DNA from 3 places in the Rhizobium sp. CECT 9324 genome. Region 3 is predicted to be linked to each of the others. Evidence: riboswitches for the same ligand, from Rfam matches in the RefSeq annotation. Region 3 holds a riboswitch; each other region holds the start of a gene.
The links. Region 3 has a riboswitch for cobalamin ahead of bluB (5,6-dimethylbenzimidazole synthase). Riboswitches for the same ligand answer to the same signal wherever they lie in the genome.
Positions count from the first base shown of each region.

Region 1: linked by a shared signal. The riboswitch ahead of LQ231_RS20755 (energy-coupling factor ABC transporter permease) and the one ahead of bluB (5,6-dimethylbenzimidazole synthase) in region 3 are both predicted to bind cobalamin.
Region 2: linked by a shared signal. The riboswitch ahead of fdhA (formaldehyde dehydrogenase, glutathione-independent) and the one ahead of bluB (5,6-dimethylbenzimidazole synthase) in region 3 are both predicted to bind cobalamin.

Region 1 is NZ_CAKKMZ010000002.1:164,389-174,575, forward strand. It holds gene LQ231_RS20740 (transglutaminase family protein) at 1-139, opposite strand, end outside; gene LQ231_RS20745 (transglutaminase family protein) at 186-1,127, opposite strand; gene LQ231_RS20750 (hypothetical protein) at 1,124-1,318, opposite strand; cobalamin riboswitch at 1,340-1,555, shown strand; gene LQ231_RS20755 (energy-coupling factor ABC transporter permease) at 1,605-2,273, shown strand; gene LQ231_RS20760 (energy-coupling factor ABC transporter substrate-binding protein) at 2,276-2,566, shown strand; gene cbiQ (cobalt ECF transporter T component CbiQ) at 2,570-3,316, shown strand; gene LQ231_RS20770 (ATP-binding cassette domain-containing protein) at 3,313-4,149, shown strand; gene LQ231_RS20775 (DnaJ domain-containing protein) at 4,191-4,799, opposite strand; gene LQ231_RS20780 (PAS domain-containing protein) at 4,948-8,034, opposite strand; partial or broken gene LQ231_RS20785 (PAS domain-containing protein) at 8,276-8,548, shown strand; gene LQ231_RS20790 (sensor histidine kinase) at 8,579-9,271, shown strand; gene LQ231_RS20795 (response regulator) at 9,275-9,721, shown strand; gene LQ231_RS20800 (TetR/AcrR family transcriptional regulator) at 9,777-10,187, opposite strand, start outside.
Region 2 is NZ_CAKKMZ010000002.1:790,700-800,886, reverse strand. It holds gene nrdF (class 1b ribonucleoside-diphosphate reductase subunit beta) at 1-815, shown strand, start outside; cobalamin riboswitch at 885-1,087, shown strand; gene fdhA (formaldehyde dehydrogenase, glutathione-independent) at 1,257-2,447, shown strand; gene LQ231_RS23470 (zinc-binding dehydrogenase) at 2,687-3,706, opposite strand; gene LQ231_RS23465 (SDR family oxidoreductase) at 3,778-4,566, opposite strand; gene LQ231_RS23460 (nuclear transport factor 2 family protein) at 4,563-4,892, opposite strand; gene LQ231_RS23455 (LysR family transcriptional regulator) at 4,991-5,902, shown strand; gene LQ231_RS23450 (N-acetyltransferase) at 6,068-6,886, opposite strand; gene LQ231_RS23445 (AraC family transcriptional regulator) at 7,138-8,127, opposite strand; gene LQ231_RS23440 (NAD-dependent epimerase/dehydratase family protein) at 8,228-9,289, opposite strand; gene LQ231_RS23435 (VOC family protein) at 9,796-10,187, opposite strand, start outside.
Region 3 is NZ_CAKKMZ010000001.1:2,863,626-2,873,812, forward strand. It holds gene LQ231_RS14020 (DUF2865 domain-containing protein) at 455-1,156, shown strand; gene bluB (5,6-dimethylbenzimidazole synthase) at 1,107-1,865, opposite strand; cobalamin riboswitch at 1,908-2,100, opposite strand; gene LQ231_RS14030 (hypothetical protein) at 2,142-2,975, opposite strand; gene LQ231_RS14035 (NAD+ synthase) at 3,018-4,697, opposite strand; gene LQ231_RS14040 (LTA synthase family protein) at 4,888-6,828, shown strand; gene LQ231_RS14045 (hypothetical protein) at 7,033-7,920, shown strand; gene LQ231_RS14050 (GFA family protein) at 7,965-8,366, opposite strand; gene LQ231_RS14055 (TadE/TadG family type IV pilus assembly protein) at 8,752-9,174, shown strand; gene LQ231_RS14060 (pilus assembly protein TadG-related protein) at 9,175-10,187, shown strand, end outside.

The sequences.
Region 1 (10,187 bases), on a different contig from region 3:
CTTCAATGTCTCGATCGAAGGTCAAAACTTGTTCTGATAAGAGGTCGACGCGGCGGGAGGGATGAATGTTCAACGCCAGTAGCATTGGTGTTGGTTGGGTGCATTCATAGCCCAGATTGAAGCCAGCTCTTATCTTCATGAATTCCTCGGTTCGGTGCCCGTACAAATCGCCGGTCGGCGCTGGGTCATGAGTGAACGCTCAGCAGGGACGAGTGTTCCGTCACATGCCCAGGCAAATGCCTTCTATCGTCAGCAGGTTTCGTCGTCACGTTGACCTGTACCGACATGCCCGCAAAGTCAGTTGGCCCACCGTCGTAACTTCCATAAAGCGGCACGGCCTGGCGTGGGTCGCGCGCAACGCCGACGCGGATCAAGTCACGGTTGCCGACAATGCCATTTGTTGGGTCGAATTCGACCCAGCCGGCACCCGGAATATAGACTTGGCACCAGGCATGTGTGGAGCCGCCGCCACGGGTCGTCGAACCGTCGCGATCCGGGACATAGACATAGCCCGTGACGAAACGGGCAGCCATGCCAAGCGCACGACAGGCCTCGACCATCAGCAGGGCGAAATCGCGACAGGTGCCCTTGCGGGACGACAGTGTCGTCTGCGGTGTCTGTGTGCCGGGTTCATGTCGCCGGGCATAACTGAAGCTTTCCTGGATCGCGCAACACATGGTCATCAACAGCTGACCCGTTGGCGTGGCCATTCCAAGTGCGACAAACTGGCTGGCCCATTTGGCGACTTCATCACTCTGGTCCGGATAATGCCGTTGAATGACCCGCTCAAGGTCCGGTTGCTCCTCAGGGTCATAGGAGAATGGATAGGTTGCGGCTGCCTCGTCAATCTCAAGATCGAGTGCGACCTGCGGCGTGTGGTCGACAGTGATCCAGGTTTCGAAACGCAGGCTTGTCGATGGCCGGGTGATATCGACAATCGCGACGCAATTGCCAAACACGTCCTGAATCCAGCGTATCTGCTGTGGATGTGGATCGCAGAGGAGCGTTGCGTCGAGAAGGCGTTGGTCGTAGCTGTCGCGCGGTCGAAACATCAGCCGATGCTCGCCGAAATGCACCGGTCGTTTGTAGCGATATTCGGTAACATGCCTTACGGAGAAAATCGTCATATTGGAATTTTGGCCTTGCGCTCCAATGATGAGCATGCGCCGGGACGTTGCCTGACTGGGAGCTCTGAATGTTTATCAGGCGACCATAGCACCTCTATGGCTTGGCGGCTTGCCCCATTTTCACTTTCGCGCAGGGAATTTCCGTCGTCTTCAGCTTTTGCCTGACGATCGATTTTTCTGTTTCGTTCCATTGTCATTTTCCCGCCGCACGCCTATGAATTTCACCAGATGGTTCCGCCTGACCAAGGGATGGCGGATGAAAAGGGAACACGGTGAGGATTACCCATCAGGGGCCAAGACCGTGGCTGCCCCCGCAACTGTAAGCGGTGAGCGACGTCCAGAATGCCATTGGCCAAGTGATCGGCTGATAAGGCGGACCGAGCTATGACCCGCGAGCCAGGAGACCTGCCATCGCTGGGCCACGACATCCGTGGTGACTTTTTCGGGCCACGCGGCGGGCGTGGTTGAGGGTGTTATATGCATATTATGGAAGGCTATCTGCCGGCCGCGCATGCGGTTGGCTGGGGCGCGGTTTCCGCGCCATTCGTGATTTACGGTGCCAGGCGCATCGTGACGCTGGTACGAGAAAAACCAGAGGTCAAACTGCTGATGGCGGCATCCGGCGCTTATGTTTTTGTGCTCTCCGCTTTGAAGATTCCATCAGTGACCGGAAGTTGTTCCCATCCAACGGGCACGGGTCTGGCCGCATCGCTGTTCGGACCCACGGTGACCACCGTGCTGGGAACGATTGTTCTCTTGTTCCAGGCACTGCTCCTTGCGCATGGTGGCTTGACGACCCTCGGTGCGAATATATTCTCGATGGCCATCGTCGGGCCCTTCGTCGCCTACGGCTTGTTCAAGGGGATCACCGGGGCAGGTTTCAGCGGAGCGGTGGCGATCTTTTTTGCGGCCACGGTCGGCGATCTTGCAACCTATGTCACCACTTCGCTGCAACTGGCGCTGGCCTTCCCTGATCCGGTATCGGGAATGACGGGTGCCGCTGCCAAATTCCTAGGGATTTTTGCATTTACGCAAGTTCCGCTGGCCATCAGCGAGGGCCTGCTGACCGTCATCGTGTTCAACCTGCTGCAGCGCTACAGCCGCGGCGAACTGAATGCGCTCAACATCTTCTCCGCAAAGGCCTGATCATGCTGAAACGTAATCTCTGGATGCTGTTCGCCGTCATTGCCTTGGCAATCCTTCCGCTCGTCATTCATCACGGCGGCGATGCCGAATTCGGTGGTGCTGACGGTGAGGCCGAAGCTGCAATCACCGAAATCCAACCCGATTACCAGCCTTGGGCGGCACCGCTCTGGGAGCCGCCGAGTGGGGAGATCGAGAGCCTGCTGTTTGCCCTGCAGGCAGCGCTGGGTGCTGGACTTGTCGGTTTCTATTTCGGCCGCAGGACGTCGCCAAAGAAAACCGCGGATACACTGTAACCGATGCGCGCCATCGATCGCTGTGCCCAGACTAACCGGTGGCGTCATCACGCCGCCGGTGAAAAACTCCTTTTCTCCGGCGGGGTGATGGCTGCGTCACTCCTATCGGCAGGATGGACAGGCCAATTGATGTTCCTCGTTGTTATGCTGGCCACTATGAGGGTTGGTGCGCGTATCGCATGGCGCGACATCCTGCGAGCGGCGCGCATACCGTTTCTGTTCATTACGACGGGCACGGTGGCTCAATTGATCTCCGTCACCGCGGTCGATTTCGTGCCGATCGTATCTGTCGTCCCGGGCGAAGGCATAGAGAAAGCGCTCTTTGTCGCGCTGAGAAGCAGTGTCTGCGTCTCAGCCTTGTTGTTCCTGGCATTGACCACACCCTTGTCAAGCATTCTTCAGCTGTTTCAGCGGATAGGGCTCAGTGTCGAAATATCGGATATCGCCATGGTGATGTTCCGGATGATCTGGCTGCTGCTCGATTGTCTTGATGCTGGCCAGCAGTCGCTTGGCGCCCGGCTAGGCTATAGCAGTCGCCGCCGGATGCTGAGGTCCAACGGTCTTTTGCTTGCGTCGTTGCTGCCGCGTGTGTTTGACCGGGCCAGACGGATGGATGCCGGCCTTGCTGCGCGCGGTTACACGGGCCGCTTGAATTTCATCTCGGTCGAAAGGCCGGCGTCGGGTCCGCGGTTGCTGCTGATTGGCGCAGGCTTGATCGGTGTATCTGCAATGACGTGGTGGCTCGGATGATCCTGGAAGCGCATAGGGTTCATTTCGCCTATGAAGATGGGACTGTTGCTCTCGATGAGGTTTCCCTCGCAATCCGGGGGCAGGAGAAGCTGGCGATCTTGGGCGCCAACGGTGCCGGTAAGTCGACCCTGCTGTCGCTTCTCAACGGATCACTCAGGCCTTCCGCCGGAGATGTGCTGCTGGACGGAAAGCCCGTTCGCTACGGCCGTAGAGATCTGACAGAACTTCGGTCTCGAGTTGGCCTTGTCCTTCAGGATCCAGATGATCAGCTGTTTGCAGCGACCGTGTTCGAGGACGTCTCCTTCGGGCCTCTCAACCTCGGCCTTTCCCCCAGTGACACCCGGGATCGCGTGACACATGCGTTGGATGCGTTGGGAATTGATGCGCTGTCGCATCGCCCGACGCATCTGCTCAGCTTTGGTCAGCGCAAGCGGGTCGCAATCGCCGGTGTCCTTGCCATGTCTCCCTCGGTTTTGCTGCTCGACGAGCCGACCGCCGGGCTCGATCCAAAGGGCGTTGAGGAACTCACCGAAACCCTGCACGTGCTGGCCGCAAATGGGGTCGCGGTGGTGGTGGCAACCCACGACATGGATATGGCGCATGCATGGGCGGACAGGGTTGCCGTCTTTGCGACGGGCAAGATCGTGATGGACGGCACACCAGACCAGGTGTTCGGCACCGAGAATTTCTGCGAGCGTAGCGGCTTGCGCAAACCCATCATCCATCAGGTGGCGCAAGGTCTGAGGGATCTTGGCCTGATGCCGGCTGGCAAGGATTTGCCACGCGGCGTCAACGATCTATTGCGGCAGGTCCGGGTGGCGATCACGCCTTAGACTGATCGTCACCGGAAGCTGTGCGGACTGGCGTCGCCCGTCTAGCAAAAGCCGTTCAGCTTCAGGATCTTGTAGGCGTTGATCGATTCCTGCAGTTTGTCCTCCGAATTGCGATCGCCAAGATTGACGTCCGGATGGTGCAGCTTGAGGTTCTGTTTATAGCGGGCCGTGATTTCCGCTGGCGTCGCATCCTGCGAAAGTCCGAGCGCTTCGAAAGCCTTTGCTTCCAGCACCTTGAGTGTGCGCCGCTGAAGTTCTGCCGTTGCCGCTTGACGTTGAGCCGCAGTTTTACGAGCGTTGATCGCCTTGGCTGACCCGGAGCGGGCGGTCGAAGGAAGGGGCATTTCAGAAGGCGGTTTTTTGCTCGTACCAGTGGTAGGACGGCTGCCGCTTGCAGCTTCCCGCTGATAGCGGGCCGTCACCGGGTCTGACAGGTTCGTGGCGAAATTATAACCCTTGTTGTATTCCTTGACGTGCTCGGAACAGAACAGGATGTATTGCCCTTCCGCATCCCGTCCGACGGGTGCGCGATGGCTGCCACTTTTGTCACAACCGTCCCATTGGCATTTCGGGCCACTCGTCTCGCGATGCGGCGCCGGTTTTTTACGGGTCGACCTCAGGCCGACGAAAATCTTTGAATCAGAAGTCATCGCGCCTTATAGGGCAGTCGGCTTGCGACCGGCAAGGCATATGACAATTCGATCAAGCAGCGTGCTGTTCTGTTGCCGCAAGAGCACAATGCTCGACTGGGCGTGTGACCTGTCCGTTGCATGGATCAGACTTTCCACATGGTCAGGCTCAGGCGTTTTGTAGCCAACCGGAGCGAACCGCAGCCAGCAATTGGGCTGCGCTATAAGGCTTGCCGAGAACCATGGCGCCGCCTTGCGCACTGACTTGAGACGTATCCCCTGTCGCGAACACGATCGCAGAGGAGGGCCGCAGGGCGCGAGCACGTTCCGCAAGCTCTTTGCCCGATAGACCCGGCAAGTTCACATCCGTCACCAATACGTTGAACGCGACGGTTTCAAGTGCGGTCATGGCTTCTTCAGCACTGCCTGCGTCGACAACGATATGCCCGGCCTCCTGCAGTATATCAGCGGTGTTCATGCGGATGAGTGCGTCATCCTCAACCAGAACGATGGTCAGCTGCGTAGTCATCTCACAGCTTGCGGCTGGCTTTTCATGGCTGGGTTGGAGCTCGGATGGCTTTGATCGACCACGCTGACGCTGGTTGCCGAGAACGTGTCTGAATTTACGGGCCAGGGCGTCGCGGGTGTAAGGCTTCGACAGCAGTTCGACGCCGGCGTCGAGTTTGCCGCCATGTACGATCGAGTTTTCGGTGTAGCCGGACGTAAAAAGCACCGCGATGTCTGGCAATCGTTCACGGGCTTTGCGCGCCAGTTCGGGACTTTTCAGGGCCCCGGGCATAACGACGTCGGTAAATAGAATGTCGATCGGGATGCCGCTGTCGATGACATTGAGCGCGCTCCCAGCATCGACGGCTTTCAGCACGCGATAGCCAAGATCCACCAGCAGTGCCACCACGGTCTCCCGCACCTGATCATCGTCCTCAACGACGAGCACCGTTTCCGTGCCGCCGGCGATCGGGCCATGGTCAACAGTCACCTCCACGTCTTCCGCCTTGTGGGCACGGGGCAGATAAAGTTTGATCGTGGTTCCATGGCCGACTTCGGAATAGATCTTCACATGGCCGCCGGATTGTTTCACGAAGCCATAGACCATCGACAATCCAAGTCCGGAGCCTTTGCCCTCGGCCTTCGTCGAAAAGAATGGCTCGAAGACCTTCTCGATGATCTCTGGCGGCATGCCGGATCCGGTGTCTGTGACCGCGAGCAGAACATATTGGCCTGGGGTCACTTCGTCATGCGTTCGCGCATAGCTATCGTCCAGGTGCGCATTTGACAGTTCGATCGTCAGTTTGCCGCGGCCGTCCATGGCGTCACGGGCGTTGATTGCCAGGTTGAGAAGCGCATTTTCGATCTGGGCTGGGTCGATGAACGTATTCCACAAGCCACCGGAAACCACGGTTTCCACTTCGACGGCCTCACCGATCGCGCGTCTCAGCATATCGTCCATGCCTTGGACGAAGCGGCTGACATTGACGACTTTCGGTTCAAGGGCCTGGCGACGGCCAAATGCAAGAAGCTGGCTGGCAAGTTTGGCACCGCGGCTGACGCCGGCCATCGCGTTCACGACTCGTTTTTCAGCCCGCTCGTTTCCTTCAACATCTTTCGCCAAGAGGGCAAGATTGCCCGAGACGACCTGCAAGAGGTTGTTGAAGTCATGGGCGATGCCGCCGGTCAGTTTGCCGACGGTTTCCAGCTTCTGTGACTGTGCGAGCTTCGCTTCCGCCTGTCGGCGCTCGTCGATCTCTGCAACAACGCGCGCCTCAAGGGTCTCATTGAGCTGACGCAACTGCTCTTCTGCGCGCTCGCGGTGTTGCACCTGCCGTGCCAACGCTTCGGCCTGTTGGCGCAATGCGGCCTCAGCGGCGCGCTGATGGGTGATGTCTGTGTGAACGCCAACCCATTCGACGATTTCGCCGGATGCGTTCGAAATGGGAAGCGCCCTGATTGCAAACTGCCGCCAGGCACCGTCATAGCGGCGAACCCGGTGCTCGTGGACAAACATGGTTCTGTTGGCAACCGCTGTGTTCCAGGCGACGACGCTGGCTGCAGCGTCATCCGGATGGACAGCGTTTGACCAGCCGTAGCCGCGGTATTCGTCCGGCGTCTGCCCTGTGAGCGAAGACCAGCCCGCTTGCTCGCCAACCATCTGCCCATCTGCGCTGTTGGTCCAGAGAATTCCATGCACAGCGTCCATCGCCATGCGAAACCGGCCATTGCTGATTTCCAGCGCAGCCTGACGAAGCGCCCGCTCCTGGACGTCGATCCCCAGAATATGAACGCCGGGAATGGATCCGTCCGGTTCGATATGTGGCACATAGCGCACCTCAAGCCGTCGAACCGAACCGTCTCCTCGCGGCATATCGGTTTCGGATGAAAAGGTTTCACCAGCCAGTCCGCGGTCGATCGACGGCTGTCTGTCGCTATAGGCGGCCTCTCCGATCATTTCGCGCACATGCCGGCCAACCATGGTTGCGGGGTCGACGCCGAACCAGTCCCGGTAGGCAGCATTCGCGAAGCGGTAAATATGCTCGCGATCGACATAGGAGATCAGCATGGGCACTGCGTCGGTGACACGCCGCAATTCCGCTTCGCGGGCAGCGAGCCGGGTTTCCACCGAGATACGGGCACTGTTGTCGATGATCGTGCACATCACGCCACCGACACTGCCATCCACATCATAGACGGGCGTGTAGAACAGATCGAGATACATCGTCTGCGGACCGCCCGAACGCTGGAAGACAATCGGTTGATCGCGATGGAATGTGGTGTCGCCCCTTAAGCCTGCTTCAAGAATGGGGCGGTTCCAGTCCCAGACCTCAGGAAATGCCTGCGCTACCGGTGTGCCCAACGCCATCGGGTGCCGTTCTCCGGCGATCTCCCTGTAAGCGTCGTTATAGAGCATGATGTGGTCTGGCCCCCACATCAGCACTTTGGCAACGGGAGAGTTGACGATGTTGGCGACGGTCGCCCGCAATTCATGCGACCAGGTTTCGACAGGCCCCAGACTGATGGCGGCCCAGTTTTTCTCCCGGATCAACGCGCCGCATTCACCGCCGCCGATTGGCCAGCCGGGCAATGCCGCGGGCCGCGAGGCTGAAGTCGCATCACGAAGAGCATGAAGCGCGGCGCGCACGACATCGCTGGCATCGACGAAGTCGCCGGACGCCAGGCTATTCGTGATGAACTCCTCGAATTCGGGAGTGAGCGGGACATGGCGTGGCTGACGATCGATCATAATTGTCACTGCCACTTGCGTGTTGCACTGTCAATAAACGTCAACATCTCTGCTTTGGAACAGGGTGGTTTGGAACAAACGCTTCATCCACGGCGTTTCGAGCGACTGAAAATCAAGATTCATCAAAGCAGGTGGAGTACCCTTGGATCAGAGAGACGATTGGCACCTGACAGACAGGCTGCACTATTCCCACGGCAGGGGCGATCCATTCGCTGCCGCCGTGCGCGCCACAAGGATGCCGATGGTCATTACCGACCCGTCGCAACCTGACAATCCGATTGTCTTTTGCAATGAGGCTTTCCAGTCCCTGACCGGTTATGATCATTCCGAGGTGATCGGTCGCAACTGCCGTTTCCTCCAAGGAACGGATACTGATGCCGCCGAGGTCGAGAAAATCCGGATGGCGATCGCGGATGGAGAAAGCGTTTCGGTCGAAATCCTGAATTACCGCAAGGATGGATCGACATTCTGGAATGCGCTCTATCTGAGCCCGGTCAGAAATGATGACGGCGAAATCCAGTTCTTCTTCGCCTCGCAACTCGACGTGACCAAGCATGTCTCGGCCAAGGAAAAAGTAAGCGAACAGAGGGACGAGATCGAGAATGAGGTGAAGTTGCGGACGGCCGAGTTGCAGGCAGCGCTGGAAGCGAAGACATTGCTGCTTCATGAGGTCGATCACCGTGTCAAAAACAACCTGACGATGATCGGATCGCTCCTGCGTCTTCAGTCGCGAAGAATAGGCGATCCCGTTCTCGCATCGAAGCTCGACGCGATGATGGATCGCATCGATGCCTTGGCGACCGTTCACCGGACGCTATATCAGTCTGGTGACGTGACCAAATTTGATGTTGCCGAGTTTGCTGTCAGACTTGCCACAGACATTATAGGATCAAGCGGAAGAGGTGACATTGCCTTGGACACCGAGGTGGAGCCGATCTTGGTTGAAGCTGGCGAGGCTTCATCCCTGGGCCTGGTCCTGAACGAGATCCTCACCAATGCCATCAAGCATGGACTGGCGGACGGCAGGCCCGGCACCATTAAAATCACGGGGCAGTGCCATGGTGGTGACGCAACGATTGTAATTGATGATGATGGTGTCGGCATGGTCTCCGAGCCGTCATCGGGGCTTGGGCAAACGCTGATCAACCGACTGGCAAAACAAACCGGCGCGACAGTCGCATGGTCAAATCGTCATCCTGGGACCCGCGTCACCCTCGTATTGCATGATCGGAATTGATGGATGGAACGGCCGAAACCACCGTTGAGGGTGCTGATTGTCGAAGATGAACCTTTGCTCGCCATGGACGTGGAAATGATGGTTGAAGATGCTGGCCATACTGTCATCGGGGAAGCCAGATCACTTCACGACGTCAAATCCCTGGCACCGGGCGGCGCGCCGGATATCGCGTTTGTCGATATGCAGCTTGCAGATAATAGCACCGGCTTGGAAGTTTGTGCCCATATTCGGCAGCGTTGGGCGAACACAATCATCGTATTCGTGACAGCAAACCCCAAGAAGATCCCCGACGACTTTGCCGGCGCACACGGCGTGATACCGAAGCCGTTTTCGCGGCATGGTTTCATGAACGCCCTGATTTACCTGCAGGAAAGCGTTTGTACGCCGCCGCCCGTATCGAGTTTGCCTGGGAGCTTCGTGGCCTCGCCGCATCTTGCCGCGACATGGTGACGGGAATGCCGACCTGTTCAGGACATTGCTCGACACGGTTGCCGAACAACCCTTTCTATGAACTGCACAAGTAGCTGATGACTGCATCGGAAATGAGCTGCTTGTGCCGGTCGTAAAGTGCCGGTTCCGAAAGATCGCGGCGAAATATCGTACCAAACGTATGGCGGTTGGACACTCGGAAGAAACAGAAGGCGCTGATCAGCATGTGCAGGTCGATGGGATCTATGTCGCGCCGAAAACTCCCGTCGCCCTTGCCGCGCTCGAGAATTTCTTGAAGCGTGCGAATGATCGAGATGTTGAGATCCTTGATCTCACTCGAGCGTTGCATATGGGCTGCCTGGTGAATGTTCTCGATACTGACGAGACGGACGAAATCGGGATTATGCTCGTCATGGTCGAACGTGCTGGCGACAAGGGTGCGCAAAGCCGCGATCGGCGGCATGCCGGAGAGTTCCAGGTCGGCTTC
Region 2 (10,187 bases), on a different contig from region 3:
AGCCCGAAGAGCAGAAACTCACCATCCGCGTGTTCACCGGACTGACGCTGCTTGACACCATCCAGAATGGTCAGGGTTCCGTGCGGCTGATGGAAGATGCTGCGACCCAGCACGAGGAAGCCGTTCTGTCGAACATCTCGTTCATGGAGGCCGTTCACGCACGCTCCTATTCATCGATCTTCTCGACGCTATGCTCGACACCCGACGTCGATGACGCCTATCGCTGGTCGGAAGAGAATGAGTTCCTGCAGCGAAAATCGGCGCTGATCATGGAGCAATATGCCTCGGGTGATCCGCTCAAGAAAAAGGTGGCTTCGGTCTTTCTCGAAAGTTTCCTGTTCTATTCCGGCTTCTACCTGCCAATGTACTGGTCGAGCCGCGCCAAGCTCACCAACACCGCCGACATGATCCGCCTCATCATCCGCGACGAGGCGGTGCACGGCTACTATATCGGTTACAAGTTCCAGCGCGCCGTCGAGCGCCTACCCGAAGCGAAACGGCAGAGTATTAAAGACTTCGCTTTCGATCCGCTGCTCGAGCTATACGACAACGAGGCCAAGTACACGGAGGCGCTTTATGACGCCGTCGGCCTGACGGAAGACGTCAAGAAGTTCCTGCACTACAACGGTAACAAGGCGCTGATGAACCTTGGCTACGAGGCGCTGTTCCCCCCGGAAGCCTGCAATGTCAATCCGGCGATCCTGTCTGCCCTCTCGCCGAATGCCGACGAGAACCATGATTTCTTCTCCGGCTCGGGGTCTTCCTACGTCATTGGCAAAGCGGTAGCGACCGAAGACGAAGATTGGGATTTCTGAATAGGCAGGATGTCGTCGCGCACGCCAGACATGTCGCATTCCCAAGCGCGGCGAAGTCACAGCCGTGATCTTTTAGACCTCGCTCACGGTGCCGCCGCGACAGAATTCGTGGCGGATAATTTGGGAAGCCGGCGTGATGCCGGCGCTGTCCCCGCAACGGTAACGGAACAAAAACCCGACGAATGCCACCGGTGATAACACCGCGAAGGCGTTGGGCAGCCCATAAAGACAGTTCCGAAGTCCGGAATCCAGCCCTGAGTGTTGAGCAGACCGATTGCGGCGGGCAATCGAGGGGCAATGGGCAGTGTCGCCTGACCTCTCCATTTCCGTTGTGGTCGCCATGCCCTGGAGCCGGGTTTCGTGTCTTCCAGGGAAATTCAATGACTGGACCGTGTCGCGGAGGAGCGGCGCTGTTTGGTTGCAACGATGGAGGAGATGAAAATGAGCAAGAACCGAGGCGTCGTATATCTGCGACCCGGCAAGGTCGAAGTCCGGGATATCGACGATCCGAAGCTTGAGGCCCCCGATGGCCGCCGCATCGAGCATGGCGTCATTCTCAAGGTCATTTCGACGAATATCTGCGGATCGGACCAGCATATGGTTCGTGGTCGAACGTCAGCGATGCCGGGTCTCGTCCTTGGCCACGAAATCACCGGCGAAGTCATCGAAAAAGGAATCGACGTCGAGATGCTCGAGGTCGGCGACATCGTTTCCGTACCATTCAACGTCGCATGCGGCCGCTGCCGCTGCTGCAAATCGCAGGACACCGGCGTCTGCCTCACCGTTAACCCGTCACGCGCTGGTGGCGCCTACGGTTATGTCGACATGGGCGGCTGGATCGGTGGCCAGGCGCGCTACGTCACCATTCCCTACGCCGACTTCAATCTCCTGAAATTCCCGGATCGCGATAAAGCGATGTCCAAAATTCGCGACCTCACGATGCTCTCAGACATCTTGCCGACCGGATTCCACGGCGCAGTCAAAGCGGGCGTTGGCGTGGGATCAACGGTTTATGTCGCAGGTGCCGGCCCGGTCGGTCTTGCTGCGGCTGCATCAGCACGTATCCTCGGTGCGGCAGTCGTGATGATCGGCGATTTCAACAAGGATCGTCTCGCGCACGCCGCCAAGGTCGGTTTCGAGCCCATCGACCTTTCCATGAGCGATCGTCTCGGCGACATGATTGCGCAGGTGGTCGGCACAAACGAAGTCGACAGCGCGATCGATGCGGTCGGCTTCGAAGCACGCGGCCATGCCGGCGGCGAACAGCCGGCCATCGTCCTCAACCAGATGATGGAGATCACCCGCGCCGCTGGCTCGATCGGCATTCCCGGTCTTTACGTCACCGAGGACCCTGGCGCTGTCGACGAAGCAGCCAAGCAGGGCAGCCTGTCTCTTCGCTTCGGACTTGGTTGGGCAAAGGCACAGTCGTTCCATACGGGCCAAACGCCAGTCCTGAAATATAATCGGCAGCTGATGCAGGCGATCCTGCACGACCGGCTACCGATCGCTGACATCGTCAACGCCAAGATCATACCGCTTGATGACGCCGTTCAGGGGTACGAGAGCTTCGATCAGGGGGCAGCGACAAAATACGTCCTCGATCCGCATGGTGATCTTGCAAAGGTCGCGTAGTCTATCGAAGGCAATGTCTTCGTAGTGACGCCAATGTTGAACACCCGTCATTCTGGCGGGTGTGTCTGGCCATCCAATGAAGGACCGCTTTCGTGAAGAGTTTCGGGCGCCTGCCGGCGTACGAAAGTCTTCACGACGGTGGTCTGGCTTGGGCACCTCGAAGCAAAGAGCGGACCTTGCTTCAGAATTTCACTGTAACGCCGCGCCCCAAGCGAGAGCGGTAAGCTTCATCAATCATGTTATCGCGTGAACACGGTCTTCCCCCGGGTGCGCCCTTCGATCATGTCGCGGATAGCCTCGCGGGCTTCGGTCATTGGCACCACCGCTCCGACTTCGGGCGTTATGTTGTTGCGGATGACGAATTGCATCATGGCCTTCATTTCCTCGAGTGTACCCATAATGGTTCCGCGGATGTCGATCTGTTCGACGAAGATGCGCAGCAGATCGGTCTCGGCGGTGTGGCCAGTCGTGATGCCGTTGATCACCAAAACGCCACCCCGTTTGACAGTTTTCAGGCTGTCTGCCCATGTCGCAGCACCGATATTGTCAACGACCGCGTCAACGCGGCGCGGAAGCACGTCACCATGCCGGAATATCCGGTTCGCACCAAGCCGCTCGGCGATCGCTGCGCCTTCATCATTGCGGGTCGTGACCCACACTTCGAAGCCAGCAGCCCGCCCCATCTGGATGAGCGCCGTCGACATACCACCCGAAGCCCCTTGCACGAGAAGGGTCTGGCCGGGGATCAGTCGTGATTTGGTGAAGAGAGAGCGATAAGCCGTGAGCCAGGCAGTGCCAAGCAGTGATGCATTGAGCGGGGACAGACCTTCAGGAATAGGCACCGCGTTGCGCTTCGGAACCGCGACATAGTCAGCCATTGTTCCGGGCACAAGCTCGCTGAGAACGTGCCAGTGAGGGTCGATCGTCTCGTCGCCCCTCCAGCTATCTGTCCCCATTACCGGGTAGAGCACGACGGACGTCCCGTCTTCGAGCAATCCTGCCGCGTCATTGCCCAGGATCATCGGGAACGGGATCGGCTCCTCTTGGGAGGTCATCCCGCGAAGGGTGAAGATATCGTGCCGGTTTAGGCTGGCATGTGTCACTTTCACGCGCACCCAGCCCTCTTTCACGACCGGATCAGGGCGTTCGCCGACGACAACAGAGGCAAGGGGGTCGTGGAGATTCGCTTCTTTTGCAAAGACGGCGAACATGGTGTTCCTTTCAAACCGGAATGGGAGTCTGGTGCTGCGCGGTGGCATCGATCGATTGTCATCGGCCGCATACAGACACCCGCCCTCCCTAAAAAGAGGACGGGTGTCGGGAGGCACCCTCAGACCGTGCTGATGGTACCGCCATCGATTACAAACTCGGCGCCGTGGATCGCAGCAGCACGGTCGGAGGCGAGGTAGGCGATGAGGTCGGCCACCTCTTCTGGCTCGGCGCCGCGCCCGATCGAGATCCCACCCAAGGCATCGAGCACGGACTGCCGCGCATCCTCAATCGTGCCGCCATTGGCAGTGCGAAGCATTTCGAGAAAATCTCCGGTGGCTTCGGTCATGATCCAGCCAGGCGAGACGGAGTTGACCCGCACGCCCTTGGGACCGAGCTCTTTCGAGATTGACTTGCTGTAGGTTCTCAGCGCGGCCTTCGCGGCGGCGTAGCCCGTCGTGGATTCAGGCAGCGGCAGGACGGACTGAATTGAGGTGATGTGCACCACAGTGCCCTTGCTCCGCTCAAGCATCTGCGGGATCAACAGGCGATCGAGCCGGACGGTCGCCAGCAGGTTAAGGTTCAGTTCGGCGAGCCAGTGATCATCCGTCAGCGCGGCGAAGCCACCCGCCGGCGAACCCGAGCCACCGATGACATGGGCAAGGATGTCGATGCCGCCCAGCCGCTCAAGCGCCGCCTTGGCGACCGCTTCGCTGCCCTCTGCCGTGGTCAGGTCTGCCTGGACATATTCAACGCCGGCGATCGGGTCCTTGATCGTGCGGGCGGCCGTGACAACACGGGCTCCGCCGGCGAGAAAACGCTCGACCGTGGCGCGACCCAGACCCTTGGTGCCGCCGCTGACGAGCACGCGCTTGCCAGCGAACTCTTTGGAATCTGCCTGGATGCTCATACTGTAGTCTCCAGGCTCTTGATGGCGTCGTTCGCCAGCGTTACGCGATAGGTGAAGCGGATCGGGCTGCCCGGGAAGTCTCCATGAGCGGGACCTTCGAGCACGACATTACCGTCTTCTTCGCGAACAGCGTCGGGCGTGAAGATCGCCTTTACCGCGATCGCTTCGTCCTTGAGTAGCTTGCGGATCTCAGCCAGGCCCTCGTAACGCTTGCCGTTGTCGATGAAGACGGCGTCATCCAGGAAGGGCTTCATCATGCCGTCGATATCGAGACGGGCGTTTGCCTCGACATAGTCGGCGATCGGCTTGGGTAGGTTCATTGACATGGTCATCTCTCCTCAGTGGTGATGAGGCTAAGTTAGCGATGGACTTTTCTCCTGATAAGCAAGATAAAGTGCGATGACGTGTTACGGAAATCGGGACAATGACTCGGCATTCGCTGATCGAACTTGAAGCGGTTCTCGCCATCGTTCGCTGCGGCTCGTTTCGAGCGGCGGCGCTCGATCTCGGCATGTCGACCACGGCCATCAGCAACGCGGTGGGCAAGCTCGAGCGGCAGCTTGACGTGCGTTTATTCAATCGCACCACGCGCAGCGTCTCGCTCACCTATGCGGGGCGGATCTTCGTCGCACAGATCAAACCTGCGCTCGAGGGCATCCAAAAAGCGATGAATACGGCGCGCTCCCAACAGGAGACGCCGTCCGGCATCTTACGCATCAATGCCTTCGCGACGGCCGCGCGCGAGATCATGGCACCGCTGGTTCTCAGCTATCTGCAGCTCTATCCGCAGGTTCATATCGACATCGTCACCGAGGGGCGGCTTGTTGATGTTGTGGCGGCGGGCTTCGATCTGGGCGTGCGCAGCGCGGATCTGGTGCCCAGCGACGCGATCGCCATACCGCTGGGTAAGATGCGGCGCATGGCGGTTGCCGCATCTCCCGCCTTTTTCGCAAATAGGGCTATTCCCCAGGTGCCGCAGGATCTGCTCTCTTACCCCTGCGTTCGCGGGCGGCTTCCCAATGGCGCATTGTTCCGATGGCGGTTCGAGAAGGAGGGTGAAGAACTGCAACTCGACGTCGAGGGGCCGATCACTCTTGACGAAGCATCTCTGGCGCGGATCGCGGTGGCGAACGGCGTGGGGATTGGCTATTTCATGGAAACCGATGTCCGCGAAGACATCGCAGCGGGACGGCTCGTGCGCATTCTCGAAGACTGGACGCCGCCGCTCGTGCCGCTGTGCCTCTATTATTCCAATCGGCGCAATTCCTCCGCCGCCTTCCAGGCCTTCATTGCGCTCGCGCGCGACTACGCGGCCGGACGGCTCGCACAGCCCTAAGCCTGCTGGTGCGTGTCCGCCGCTTTTGTCATGTGCGGCTGGTGTCCGAACTGACATGTTACGCAAAGCTGTCATTGCTGGTGGGCGGCATGAACTCGACCAAAACACCTTTCCGGCGTCCTCGCCTTGAACCCATTCGTCGGAACGTTTGACCCCTGTCCAAACTCATCCGGAAAATGGGGGAATGCGGTAGTTCGAGCGCTCGTGGACCCGACGGAAACCGACCTTTTCAAGATTCTGCAAGGAGACATTCGGCACGTCCACGTTGTTCGCAAAGCGAACGGTCTCGGTATAAAATGTCTTGATGCCCCGCCGCAGACCTGCCCCTAAACGCGCACTGATCAAAGCTTTCTGGAGACCTTTGTTGCGATGCTCCTGGAGCGTTGTACCCACGCCCAACCAGGCGCAGCCATCGTTGACAAACATAGCGCCGGCGGCAACGGGTTGATCCTTCCAGTAGCCAATGAGGCAAATCCAGGAATCCGTCCCGACAACGCCCTGCCATATCCGGCCAATGGCGGGAGGAAGTCCGAAACCCTGACTGGTTATTGACCCGAACACGTCAGCGTCTTGAGCAGTCGCTGCTCGGATGCGGAAATCTTCGGACGGATGCTCATCCACGGCATCGCCGCGCCACATGAGCTTCGACCAGTTCGGATTTTCTTTGATCAGCCGCTTCGCATCGAGCCATTCAAGGACCTCGGCAGACGCAAGCTCACGGTTGATCTGGAGATAATGGGTGCCCGTTCCCCGCTCCAGCCAGCCATAGGCCTCCATAAGTTCATCCAGCCCATGCAACCCCTGTATCCGATTGAGCACCAAAGTCGGCGCAGGAGGCAGAGAAATCGCGCATCCTCTGCCAATTGCGCGAAACGCAAGCGACGTGGATTGAGCAAATTCCGCAGGTGCATTCCGAAACAGGTCAATATAGGCGCTTGCTTCCAATGCCTCGCCCAAAAGACTGTCGCCGTGACTTTCAGCCATGCATTCTCTCCTATAGAAGTCTCAGTTGAAGTTTTTGTCGACGAGCTTTCTCTCGCCGAACAAGGGCATCCCGATCCCAGAAAGCTGGGCTTTCTGGACATGCGGTTATCTCAGTTTCGATATTGGGGAGGCCACATGGCGCGTGATCAGCGGCCATTGTTTGCTAGTTGCCAGTCATCCTGACGCCGCCGGCAAATATCGGGTGTGCTCCCCTGAAAATACCTCACATGCGGATGCCGAAACGCTTGCAGTCAAAATGACGTTTTGGACCTATGGCCCTGAACGTTCCGCACTTCATCTTCATTGACGTCGCGCGACTCTGACCGGAAGCGGCCCGGGGTTTGACCGGTCCACTCCTTGAAAGACCTTAGAAACGAGTTTGGATCGTCAAAGCCCAGCAGGTAGGAAATCTCTGCGGGAGACAGATCCGAATGATGAAGGTAGTGGGACGCAAGTTCGCGCCGCAGATCGCTCAGAACATCGCGGTAGTTCAGGTTGCTTTGCGTCAGCCGACGCTGGAGAGATCGGGTGCTCATCACAAGTCTCTTGGCGACCTCGTCGATGGACGATGCTCCGCTCGGCAACATGTCCAACAACACTGCACGCACCCGCTCGGAAATGGATGCCTCGCCGTCAAGGGTTGCCAGACGGGCCCGAAGACCGGGTTCGAAAAAACTCCGCATCGCGAGGTTTTCGCTCAGGAAAGGTCGAGCGGCGTCTTCCGCGGAAAAGCGAATGGTATTGGTCGACCCTTGTCGGATGCTGCAGCCGAGAAACGCCTCGCATTCGGCCTGATGCCCGGGCAATGTCACGAGTTCGCAAGACAGTGGCCGGATGGCGGATCGCGTCGCCATCCGGGCGAGTTGGGTCAGAAACACGGCTTCCGTGATAGCGAAGCTAGGCGGCGGCAGCCTGTCATAACCATAGCAGGTCAGCGTGACGGCTGTTTCCTGAGATCCAACGGAAACATCCGCGACAAGCGGGCCAATGAGCCGTTTGTATTCGGCAAGCCGCCGCAGCGCGACATTGAAGTTTGCACTGCAGAAGCTCGCGTAAATCGGTGGATCGAATGTCTCCACGGAGATCGACTTTCCAAGCAGGACGGCGACGTTCCGGCCATTGCTGCTCGCCTCCAGACCGTGCCACAGACGAAAATATTCCGCCGGCGAAAGCCACGCATCTTTCGCGGCGAAAAGATCGGCGGGCAGTTCCGCGTGAGACAGAACATCGACGGGATCCATTCCCATGTCCTGGATGAGAAGCCGCCAACCCGGATGCATTGCAAAGCGGTTTGCACGTTTCAGCATCATCTTGCTCCCCGCTCACTGGTTTCCGTTGCTACTATTTGTTTGTAACGAGTCCACTGGCAATCATCTGCTCGAACATATCGTTCATTGTCTCGTGCAGCGGTCGATAGGTCTGCCCCAGTTCGCGCCTGCCACGGCCGTTGTCCGCCTTCCAGGCGTGCCCGACATTTCGCGCGACAAATTTCCGGGTAATACCGTCTCCCGCCAGCGGTCCGGCCAACCACATCACCCATTTTGGCATGGCACGGCGGGGAATGGGGTAGGCCTTGCCATATTTCGGCAGCAAGGTCTTCGCGATTTCCAAAAGATCCGAGTTGACGCCGTTGATGATGTATCGGCCGCTTGCAGACGGCGTAAACGCCGCGGCGAGATGCGCCTTGGCCAGATCCCTTACATCGACGGCGCCCATTCCCATGCGCGGCGCCCCCATCTTCAAGGTCCCGTCGCCGATTTGCCTGACAATGCGGAGGCTTTCAGAGGTGGTGTGAGGATTGATTGCAGGCCCGAACACCAGCGACGGATTGATCACGACAAGATCCCAGCGGTTTTGACGCTTGGCGATCAACCAGGCTTCGCGCTCCGCAACGGTCTTGGAATAGGAATAGGGATTATGCTGGAGCGACGACGTCGTATTCCAGATCTCCTCGGTCAGGATGCCACCCGGCGCGTCCTGTACGTCGGCTGCATCGCCATAGATTGCGGCGCAACTGCTGGTCAGGACGACGCGCTTGACGCTTTCGAGGCGACTGGCCTCTTCCAGAACATTGCGCGTGCCGATTACGGCCGGATCGACCAGATCCTTCTGCGGATCAGCCACATTCGTCACAAAGGGAGACGCTGTGTGGAAGACGGTCTGGCAGCCGGCCATCGCCTGCGCATACGAGCCGGCCTTCAAAAGATCCGCCTCGAAGAACTTGATGGTGCCCGGCGTCTTGGCGGCAAGCTCGGTCAAATGCTTGGTCTTACTCAAATCCGCCATGTTGCGCACGGGTGCGTGGACGGTAACACCTGCTTCAAGCAGCAACTTGACGATCCACCCGGCGACAAAGCCGGTGGCTCCGGTGATCATGACGGGATGCGCTGTATCGATCATCATTTTCTTGCGACCTTCTCCAAAACGCCCTGCTGGCAGGCAGACTTCTATGGGTTGGAAGGGAAGCTGTAACTAGCAGACCGCGCCAGTCTTAATGCGGATTATGCCATAGTCCTGATAATCGCCGCCAATCGCCGCTAGCTGATCCACATCGTCCAGGCAGATGCGGAAAGGTCTATGATGCACTAGAGCGGTTACCCGAGACTGCCGGCAAACTGCTCTGGCCACTGATTGCGCTCTGCCAGAGCCGTCACAAAATCGATAAAGACACAGGTCTTTGCAGGGAGCTGTGATCGGCTTGCGAAGTACACCGAAATCGCGCCTGCATCCGAATACCACTGCGGCAACAGCCGGACCAGACGCCCGGCCTCGAGATGAGGTTGGGCGTCTGCCTTCGGAACCAGCGCGACGCTGCCCCCTAGAACGGCAGAGCTGTTGAAAGCCCATCTATCGCTCAGCACCGCAATCTGCAGCTCTCTATTCAAGCAGAGTGAGCGGCGCCAGCAACCTCAGTCCGTTGAAGGAAGCATCTCGGGATTCCAAACAATGTCCCATAGATGCCCGTCCGGATCACGGAAATAGCCTGCGTAGCCGCCGTAGAAGGTGGCGGTCGGGCTTTTAACGATCTCGGCTCCGGCGCGCTCTGCGGCGTTCATCACCGCATCGACCTCTTCCCTGGTCGAGACGTTGTGGCCGATGGTGAACGACGTGGGACTCGTTGGCTCTAGAGGCAACCCAGTGTCGTGAGAGACATCACGCTGCGACCAAACCGCCAGCTTTAGGCCGCCAGCCAAATCGAAGAAGGCGACTGCGCCGTATTCGAACTCTCGTCCTATAATCCCTTCAGTTGGCAAACCGAGGCCATCGCGGTAGAAAGTGACGGATTTTTCAAGATCGGCAA
Region 3 (10,187 bases):
TATTCTCGCCTAGCTGGTGTAGGAGCAGGCGCGGGCACACGGAGTGCGACGCGCCACCGGGAAATCGATTTTGCCGACGAGGATACCAAGACTTCTAGTTGCTGCGTTCTGCTTGGCCTGGGTCCTGCCCAATTCGGCTTCGGCGTCGGTCGTTTGTGAGCGACTGCGCGACCGACTTGCGAACGCGTCAACAATCATCGGTGACAATCCCGAAATCGATCGTTATGCCAGCGCCATTGCCCAACAAAATCTGGAGCTTCGCAAGGCGAAGCAGGACCAGAAGAGGTTACGCTGCCTGACCTCCGCGGTCGTGATTGTGCGCCCGGACGGAGGAAACGATTGCGGAGACCTTTCCAAGGCAATCGACAGGATGGAAGAAAACAGGGACATCCTCACAGCAAAACTACAGGAAATTCGATCAGGCAGCGCTGCAAGTCAGGGCTCGCGGACGAGATTGAGCGAAGCATTGGTGGCCAATGGTTGCAGCCCCGACACCGACGCGACGCTTGCGAGCGAGCCAGAGGAAGCTCAGCGCGTCCCCTATCTCGACACGTTGGCCGAACCGTATGAAGTCAGCCGCAACGCCCCGGGTGTCCTGTCCGACCAGCCAGCCCCGCTGCCCACCGGCAATATCCGCACTCTGTGTGTGCGTACCTGCGATGGCGGCTTTTTTCCGATTTCGTCCAACACTTCGGCGATGAATTTCGCCCGGGACGCAGGCCAGTGCCAGCAGATGTGCCCGAATACCGAAACCGAACTGTATTTCCACGCTCCAGAGTACAGTGAGACATCGGACATGATTTCGGCAGTGACCGGCAGGCCATATCGCGACCTTCCCAACGCATTCGCCTATCGCAACCGCACGGCCGGGGAAACCAAGCAATGTGGATGCGATCTTGCCCGTTATCATGAGCAGGCAAGACAACGATTGAGCCCGAGGCAGGCTGCTCCGGACTACAAGTCTTCCATCCTCACCATCGCGCCAAAGCCGCAGAGCCAATCGGCTTCTGCAACCGTCGCACCGCCGCTGGAACGCGCCTATGATGGCAGCGCCTCGAATATCCGCAAGGTCGGCCCACAGTTTCTGCCTCCGGCGACGGGGGCGATCAATCTGAGGAAGCCGGCGGCACCTGGTCCGCAGCCTCTACAGGAATGACACCGGCCGCAGTGTTGAACGCGGAAGGCCGGTCTCCCCAGCTGTTTTCGTAGACCAATTCGTCGAGCGGCAGGCGCGATCGCCAGCCTTTGACCTCAAGCTCCGGTGCCGAGTAGAGCGTGTCGACATAGCCGAGGCAAAGATAGCCGACGACTTCAATAGGGTCGGGAATGCCCAGGATCCGCTTCAACTCGCTCTCGTTAAAAATGCTCACCCAGCCGAGTCCGACACCCTCGGCGCGCGCCGCGAGCCATAGGTTCTGGATGGCGCAGACAGTCGAGTAACTGTCCATGCGTGCATTGTGTGTGCGCCCCAGCACAACGGGACCGGCGCGATCCCGATCGCAGGTCACACAAATGCCGAGGGGTGCCTTGCGGATCCCCTCGAGTTTCAGCGCACGATAGGCCGCTTGTTTATCGGCATCGAACATCGCAGTGGCCTCGCGGTTGGCCCGGTCGAAAGCGTCCCAGATTTCACGCTTCCGCTCATCATCGCGCACCAGCAGAAAATTCCACGGCTGCATGAAGCCGACGGAGGGCGCGGCATGCGCAGCACCCAACAGGCGTCGGACAAGGTCGTCCGGCAAGGGATCGGAAAGAAACTGATCACGCACATCGCGGCGCGTATGGATGGCCCGGTAGACGGCATGCTTTTCCTCCGTCGAAAAGCAACCGGCCCGGACGAGAAACTCGTTCGGTTCGTCGTGCATCGTCAAATCCCCAACAATGCGCAACCGCCCGCCGTCCGCGCGGGCAAGTCTATCTCATCAGGCCGGTCTTCTGACTTGGCATCTGCTGCACACGCCGCCTTCCCGGTCTTGTCCACCAGTGGCCGGGTTTCCCCTTGCGCGCGCATCCACCTTACAGCGTTGGGCACGTGCCGGATTTGCGCCGGCTTCCCGATTCTCCCGCAAGACTGCGGGCACCTGATCGTCAATCTTGTAGACCGATCGCTGGAGGACGCAAGCATCAGCCTGCGACGAGCATCAGTCGGTGACGGGGAAATAGCGGACAAAGGCGAATTCATCGCCATCGGGCGACCAGTTCGGCACATTGATCGTGCCCTGCCCGCCGAAGAGTTCGAACAGGGTTTCTGGCGAGCCGCCATCCATATCCATCAGCCGCAGACTGACCTCGTGGTCGCGCGGGTGATCGAACACGTCCGGCGCATAGGAGAGGTACAGAAGCTTGTCGCCCTTCGGCGAAGGATGCGGGAACCAGTCACCGGTATCGCTGTAGGTGATGCGTTCGACATCACTGCCATCGGGATGCATGCGCCAGATCTGCATCAGGCCACTGCGGCTGGAGTTGAAATAGATCCATTCGCCGTCGGCGGACCAATCCGGCCCGTCATTCCGCCCCTCGCCCATGGTCAGCCTGCGTTCCTCGCCGCCATCCACGGAAATCGAGTAGATGTCGAAGACATCCTCGCGAATGCCGCAATAGGCAAGGTTGCGACCGTCAGGTGACCAGCCATGCCAATAGGATGGCAGTTTTGCCGTCACCTGGCGCGGCTGCCCGCCTATGGCGGGAAGCACATAGATGCAGGATTTGCCGTGCTCCGTCTTGTCCGAGATGACGACCAGAGATCCGTCCGGCGATATTCCGTGATCATTGTTGCATTCGATCGCAAAACCGGTGTCGAGTTGTACCGGTGCTTGTCCACCCTTCGGCGAAAGCCGGTAGAGCAGGCCGTTTTCATTGATCAGCAGATAGGAGCCGTCCGGCGACCAGTTCGGTGCCTCGACCAGATCGGCGGTCTGCCAGACCACACGGCTCAGCCGTGTGCGGATATTGTAGATCTCGACCGAACTGCGCATCACGTCTCCTCCATGCAGCCGCGAAATCGGTTTCGCAGCCCCTCAGCGATCGCGAAAACGGTTGGTGATCGGATAGCGACGGTCGCGGCCGAAATTCTTCTGGGTGATCTTGACCCCCGGCGCCGATTGTCGACGCTTGTATTCGGCCAGATAGAGCAGGTGCTCGACCCGGTGCACGATTGCGATGTCGTGGCCGCGGGCAACGATGTCCTCGACCGCCATCTCCTTCTCGATCAGGCATTCCAGGATATCGTCCAGCACCGGATAGGGCGGCAACGAGTCCTGGTCGGTCTGGTTCGGTCGAAGTTCGGCCGACGGCGCCTTGGACAGGATATTGGCTGGGATCACTTCGCCCGATGGACCGAGTGCGCCCGGCGGCACATGGGCATTGCGCCAGGCGGAAAGCGCGTAGACCTGCATCTTGTACAGGTCCTTGATCGGATTGAAGCCGCCATTCATGTCGCCGTAGAGCGTCGCATAGCCGACCGACATTTCCGACTTGTTGCCGGTGGTAACCACCATCGAGCCGAATTTGTTGGAGATCGCCATCAGGATCGTCCCGCGCGCACGGCTTTGCAGGTTCTCTTCGGTAATCCCGCTTTCCGTGCCTTCGAACATTTCGGCAAGGCTCGACAGGAAGCCTTCGACCGGATCGGCGATCGGCACGATATCATAATGGCAACCCAGTGCCTTGGCGCAGGCTTCGGCGTCAGCAAAGGAGTCCTTCGACGTGTAGCGATAAGGCAACATGACGGTGCGCACCCGCTCCTCCCCCAGAGCATCGACAGCAATTGCCGCGCAAATGGCCGAATCGATCCCGCCTGAAAGGCCGAGCACCACGCTTTTGAAGCCGTTCTTGTTGACGTAGTCGCGGAAACCGAGAACGCAGGCGCGGTAGTCTGCCTCCTCCTTCTCCGGAATGCGGGACATCGGCCCTTCATCACAGCGCCAGCCACTTTCGGTCCGCTTCCAGGTCGTGACAGACAATGTCTCCTCGAACTGGCTCATCTGAAACGCCAGCGATTTGTCACCATTGAAGGCAAAGCTTGCACCGTCGAACACAAGTTCGTCCTGGCCACCCAACTGGTTGGCAAAGATGAGCGGCAGGCAGGTCTCGATCACCTGGCGCAGGGCCACCTGATGACGCACATCGACCTTGCCACGATAAAAAGGAGAACCGTTTGGCACCAAGAGGATCTCGGCCCCGGTTTCGGCCAACGTCTCGCAGACGCCGGCATCGTTCCAGATTTCCTCGCAGATCGGCACGCCGATGCGCACGCCGCGAAAGTTGACCGGTCCGGGCATCTCGCCTTCGACAAAGACGCGCTTCTCGTCGAATTCGCCGTAGTTCGGCAGATCGATCTTGTCGCGAAACGAAAGGATCTTGCCGCCATCAAGAATGGCCACCGAATTATGCCGTCCCTTCTCGCTCTGACGCGGGAACCCGATGATCACACCAGGGCCGCCGTCGGCAGTTTCTGCCGCCAGTTGCTCGACGGCAGACAGGCACGCGCTGAGAAACGCTGGCTTCAGCACGAGATCCTCAGGCGGGTAGCCGGAAATGAACAGCTCCGTCAGAAGAAGCAGATCAGCGCCCTGAATTGCAGCTTCCGACCGCGCAGCGCGCGCCTTCGCCAGATTGCCGACGACGTCGCCAACCGTTGGATTGAGTTGCGCAATGGCAATGCGCAGGACATCTGTTTTTTGCAATGTTTCGCTCATGATCAACGGTTTAACCGCTCGATTGACGGATCGCAACGGCGTCTGCCAACCAAGCGTGCGGTCGCCACCCAACCATCGATCAAAAACGGGGAACAATCGGGCCTTTGGCACAGTTCATGTAGCGTTCATGACGAATATGTGACAGCTATGCGAACCTTTGATGAAATTGGCTTTTCTCGCGGAGAACTCTGTGGCTGATACGCGTGCGAAATCGGTAAATTCCAGCCTTTTGGCAGCAGCTGTCGGCACCACACCCCGCCGAGATGAAGCGCGTGCCACCGGGCGTGCCGGACGCATCGTTTTCCCGCTGATCAACACAGCATTGCTGGCGATCGTCACCATTGTTCTCAGCGAATGGCTGGCGCGCGGAAGCCTGAACGATATCGCCGACTACATGCTGTCGCCCGCTCGCCCGGGCATGATTGCAGCAGGCATGCTTTTTTTGATGATGCTGTTTGGCGATGCCATCGTCGGGCGTGCCTATCAGTCGGCGTTGCTGATCGTACCGCTGTCGCTCCTGCCCGCCTTCTTGTCCGGACAGAAACAACTGTTCCTGTCAGATCCGCTGTTTCCGAGCGACCTGCTGTTCGGTCGCCAGATCGTGGAACTTCTGCCTGTCATGGTTGCTGCCCGTCCGCTTGCGGCGGCGGGCATGGCGCTATTGGCTTTGGCTATCCTTGGTGCACTTGGCTACTTGATCTTCGTCAGCCGCCGACTTTTCCCGCGCATCCTTCCCGTGGTCCGCATTGGTCGCACGTTGGTCGCAGCCCCGATCCTCGCCGGTTTTGTCACGCTGATGGATCCGATGGCATTTTCCTATGTCCGCGATCGGCTGAATATCGTGCCGATGATGTGGGACCAGAAGGAAAACTATCGTCACAATGGCTTCCTGCTTGCCTTCGCTTTTAATGTCCCGATGGCCAATGTCGGTGCGCCGGACGGCTACAACAATCTCGCGGTCTCAGACATTCCGACCGACCGCCTGCCCGCGACGTTCTTTTCGGGACGTCAGGCCGATGTCATCATGATCATGAGCGAATCGCTCTGGGATCCGACGCGCATGTCCAGCATCCGCTATTCCGGCGATCCGATGCCGACCATGCGTGCCAACCAGTCTGGCAATGTATTCTCGCCGGAATTCGGCGGCATGACCGCCAATGTTGAATTCGAGGCCCTGACAGGGTTCAGCAACGCGTTCCTGCCCTACGGCAGCATTCCCTATCAGCAATATATCCGCCGCCCGTTGCCGTCGCTTGCCACATTCTTCGAATCGAAGGGTTACGTCACAAAGGCGTTCCACCCGTTCCAGAGTTGGTTCTGGAACCGCCAGAACGTCTATCAGGCACTCGGCTTCCAAAGCTTCCAATCCGAGGAAAACATGCCTGCGATGGAAAAGCGCGGCATCTTTGCGTCCGACGATGCGCTGACGCGCCATATCATCAGTCAGGCCGACAATACCGCAAAGCCGTTTTTCTTCTTTGCCGTTACGCTGCAGGGCCATGGTCCCTACGAGAGCAATCGCTACAAGAAGAACTCGATCGAGGTTGACGCCCCGACCTTGTCCGACGGGAGCGCGAGTGCATTGGCCACCTATACGCAGGGCGTCAAGGAAGCAGACCAGAGCCTTAAGATGCTGATGGACTGGGCCAAGAAGCGCCGGCGGGAAACCATCATCGTGCTTTTTGGCGACCACCTGCCGCCGCTCGGCACGGTCTATACCGAGAGCGGCTACATGGCCGATCAGGTCGCGACCCGCAAAGCCTCCGTTGCGACGATGAAACGCGAGCATGAAACACCACTGGTTGTGTGGTCCTCCAAGCGCGGCATGCAGAAGAACCTCGGCTCGGTCAGCCCCTCGCAACTGCCGCATTTCATCGTCCGGATGAGCGGATATCGACATCCGTTCTATACGGGCATGCTCGGCCGTGTGCAGGAACGTTATACTGTGATCGACCGCCACCAGTTGATCGAGCGCAACAACCGAGCTCAGCCAGATTGGTCCGTTTCCGGCCGCATTGATCCCACCATCCGTGACTATCGCTTGCTTCAACATGATATGATGTTTGGTGAAGGCTTTGGAACTGAACGGTTCTTCCCCGAACAAGCCGAAAGACTACAGCCGGTGACGTGAGCAGGCGATACTTGTCACCTCCCAAGTCACCTATGTTGACAAGTCATGGATCGGTGCACTATTGCGGAAAAGTCAATTTAATCTCATAGACTTTTTTTGTTCAAAAATGCTGCGCGCTTGATAGTGTCTTAGTCCGCTCATCTTGACCGGATTTTCGTTCGCGCGGCAGTCTTGAACGTGACACTGTTCAACAGAGCACCAACCATGCCGCAACTTACGCGTGCCGAAATCGCATCTCACGCCTTGTTTCCCGCAATCGAGAAACAGATCGCCCAACATCTCATTGCCATTCACAACGAGACGCCACGGTTGGCACGTCTGAAGGCGTCGCATCGCAAGTGGCTGATGACCCATGCAATGTTCGCTTTGTCACTCAGCCGCCGCGACGACGATCCGCTGTCCGGACTGACGGCGACGCGCTTCGTCGAGATCGTCATGCGGCTCGGCGCTGCCAGCCGCAACACCGCGACCGCCTATCTCTCCGAGTTAGTAGCCTACAAATTCCTGCGTGACATTCCCGATATCCCTGACAAGCGGGTGCGTGTTCTCGAAACGACCGAAATCAGCAACGCTGCGATGATGCGCTGGTTCGTCGGCCACATGGCCTGCCTCGACCGTCTCGATGGTGGCAATAGAGAGGCGACGACCGTGGCGGATCCGCGCATCTTCCGTCTCGGTCAGCCGATCGCGGCCGAAATCCTGGTTGCTGATCCGCTCTGGCGCGATCCGCCCGATAGCATCGGCCATTTTCTGTGGTCAGATCTCGGGGGCATGATTTTGCATGACCTGATTGCGCGTCTGGGCGATTTTGACCGCACCGCACAGCGAACCGTGGTTGGCGTGGTGACGCTTGCCGAATTAAGCGAGATCTACATGATTTCAGCGACCAATCTGAAGCGCATGTTCAAGAAAGCGGAAAGCGAAGAACTGCTGGGCTGGGAACTGCCGCGTCGGCGCGGTGACCTTTGGCTGAGCCAGCGCTTCATCGAGGATTATTTCACTTGGCAATCCGCCAAGTTTGCAGCGTTGGAAATCGCCTATCGCAAGAGCCGGCAACAATTGACGATCGATCAGGACGCAGCGGCAGCGTGAGATGATCTGCTAAATCCGCTGGATATCCATATGGTGAGATAGGTTCAGACAGTGCTGCTCGCCGGATATTGCGGCAGATCATCATTGATCGTGTAGTAGTCTCCCTTGTCGGCGCAATAGATATGATAGCCACCTGCAATGCCGGTGGGCTGATCAAAAAGCCCTGCCATGATCGACATCCTCCCGCTATCGTCCGCCCGCCAGAACAATGCCGATCCGCACAGGCGGCAAAAACCACGTTGCGCCTCCGGGCTTGAACGGTAATACGAGATTGCATCTGCCCCGGTGATCACGACGTCATCCATCGCGGCGTCAGTTGTCGCATAGATGTGGCCCGTCTGCCGTCGGCACTGCGAGCAATGGCAAAAACTGACAGGGTTCAACTTTCCCCTTACGGTCAGACGAACGGCTTGGCACAGGCAGCCGCCACTATGAATCTCGCTCAATCCACCCTCCTAAATGTACGAGACATCAGGATCGCGGATGTCCGGCTTCGGGTCAAATCAAGTAATTTGATGCAAAGCTTGGCAGTTTGGCTAGGTACGACGCCGCAAAGAAGGCCGTCACAATGAAGGGAAAACCGCACAAATGTTAACGCCTTTTGGGCCCTCAGGTGAGCGAACCGTCGTGGCGCAAGCGAACAACCGCAGAATCCAGCGTCTTGTTAGCGCAACCAGAGACATCAGGAAAAATTAAAAAACACAACCAATACAAGCATTTGAATTAAACATAAGCGTGCATTGATACTTTTGATACAACCGAGTAACCAACCATTAAACGGTTCCGTATTTCCATATAAATCTAAATTACAAATATCAAATGGAGAGGCCGATGCTTAGCCGTTTTCGTTTCCTCAAAGATGTTAGCGGTTCATCGGCCATCGAGTTCGCCATCCTGGCACCGCTGTTCTTTCTCGTGGTGTTTTCGATGCTAGGCTATGCGATTTACCTCAGTGCCAGCCATGCCGTTCAGCAGATCACCGCCGATGCCGCCAGAACCGCGATTGCAGGGTTGAGCCTGCGTGAGCGCCAGCACCTTGCCGAAGACTATGTCAAAACGGCCACCTCGGACTACGCGTTCCTGGATTCGGAAGCCTTCGCGGTCGCCGTCAATGACAGCCCCGACAATCCGAACCAGTTCACCGTCAACATCTACTACGACGCTTCAGGACTGCCGATCTGGAACCTTTACAGCTTCGCCATGCCTGACAGCACGATCCGGCGCTTTTCAACGATCAGGGTGGGGGGAATATGAATGGGCGAACGTCTCCGTGAACGTCTCTTGGGCTTCAGGTCTCTTGCGCGCGACAACGATGGCAACATCGCCATATCCGCAGCACTGGTTTCACCCCTGATCATCGCGGCGCTGGCACTCGGCGTCGACTACGGCAGTCTCACGCTTCAGCAGCGCGAAATGCAGCAGGCCGCAGATCTGGCGGCAATCGCCGCCGCCGCAAATCTCGCAGATCCAGAACAGGCTACGTTTGACTATTTCCAGATGAATGGCCTGAAAATCCCGGTTGCGACCGCCAAGGGCCTTCTGACCGAGGAGGGTCTCGTTCCATACGATCCCAATGAAGTTCCGGCCATCCTGGCAACCGTCACTCCTGGCCGATATACCGCCGATCCGGCACTTTCCGTGGCTGCCCGCTTTGTGAGAACCCGCAGCCAAGCAGATGCCGCGCGCGTCGAGATCCACGGCAAGGGCAATCTCTATTTCGCCAGCGCCTTTGCCGAACCACCCTCACTCGGCGCGGTCGGCACCGCAGCGGCGAACAAGGTCGCCGCATTCTCGATCGGTTCGCGCCTCGCAAGCCTGCATGACGGGGTTCTCAACTCTGTCCTGTCCGGCCTGCTCGGAACCACTGTGGACCTGGATGTCATGGATTACCGTGCACTGCTCGACACCCAGGTCAATGCGCTCGGCGTCATTGACGCGCTTGCGGTCGATCTCGGCCTCACGGCATTGACCTACGGCGAAATACTGGAAACGGACATAGCCTATGGCAGCCTGCTTCGGGCGATCCTCGGCACATCAGGCTTGGAACCCCGTACCCGAACGGCGCTCGAAGCCCTGGTACGCACTGCATCCAAAACCAAGCTCACCCTGAAGCTGGCAGAAGTCATCGGGCTAGAGCCTTTGGCCCACAATCTCGTCGGCAGCTCGGATTTCATGGCGCTGGACCTCGAAGTCTTTGAACTGCTGACGACCGCAGCAAGCGCGGCAAACGGTCAATCGCAAATCGATCTCGACCTCGGCGCCAAGGT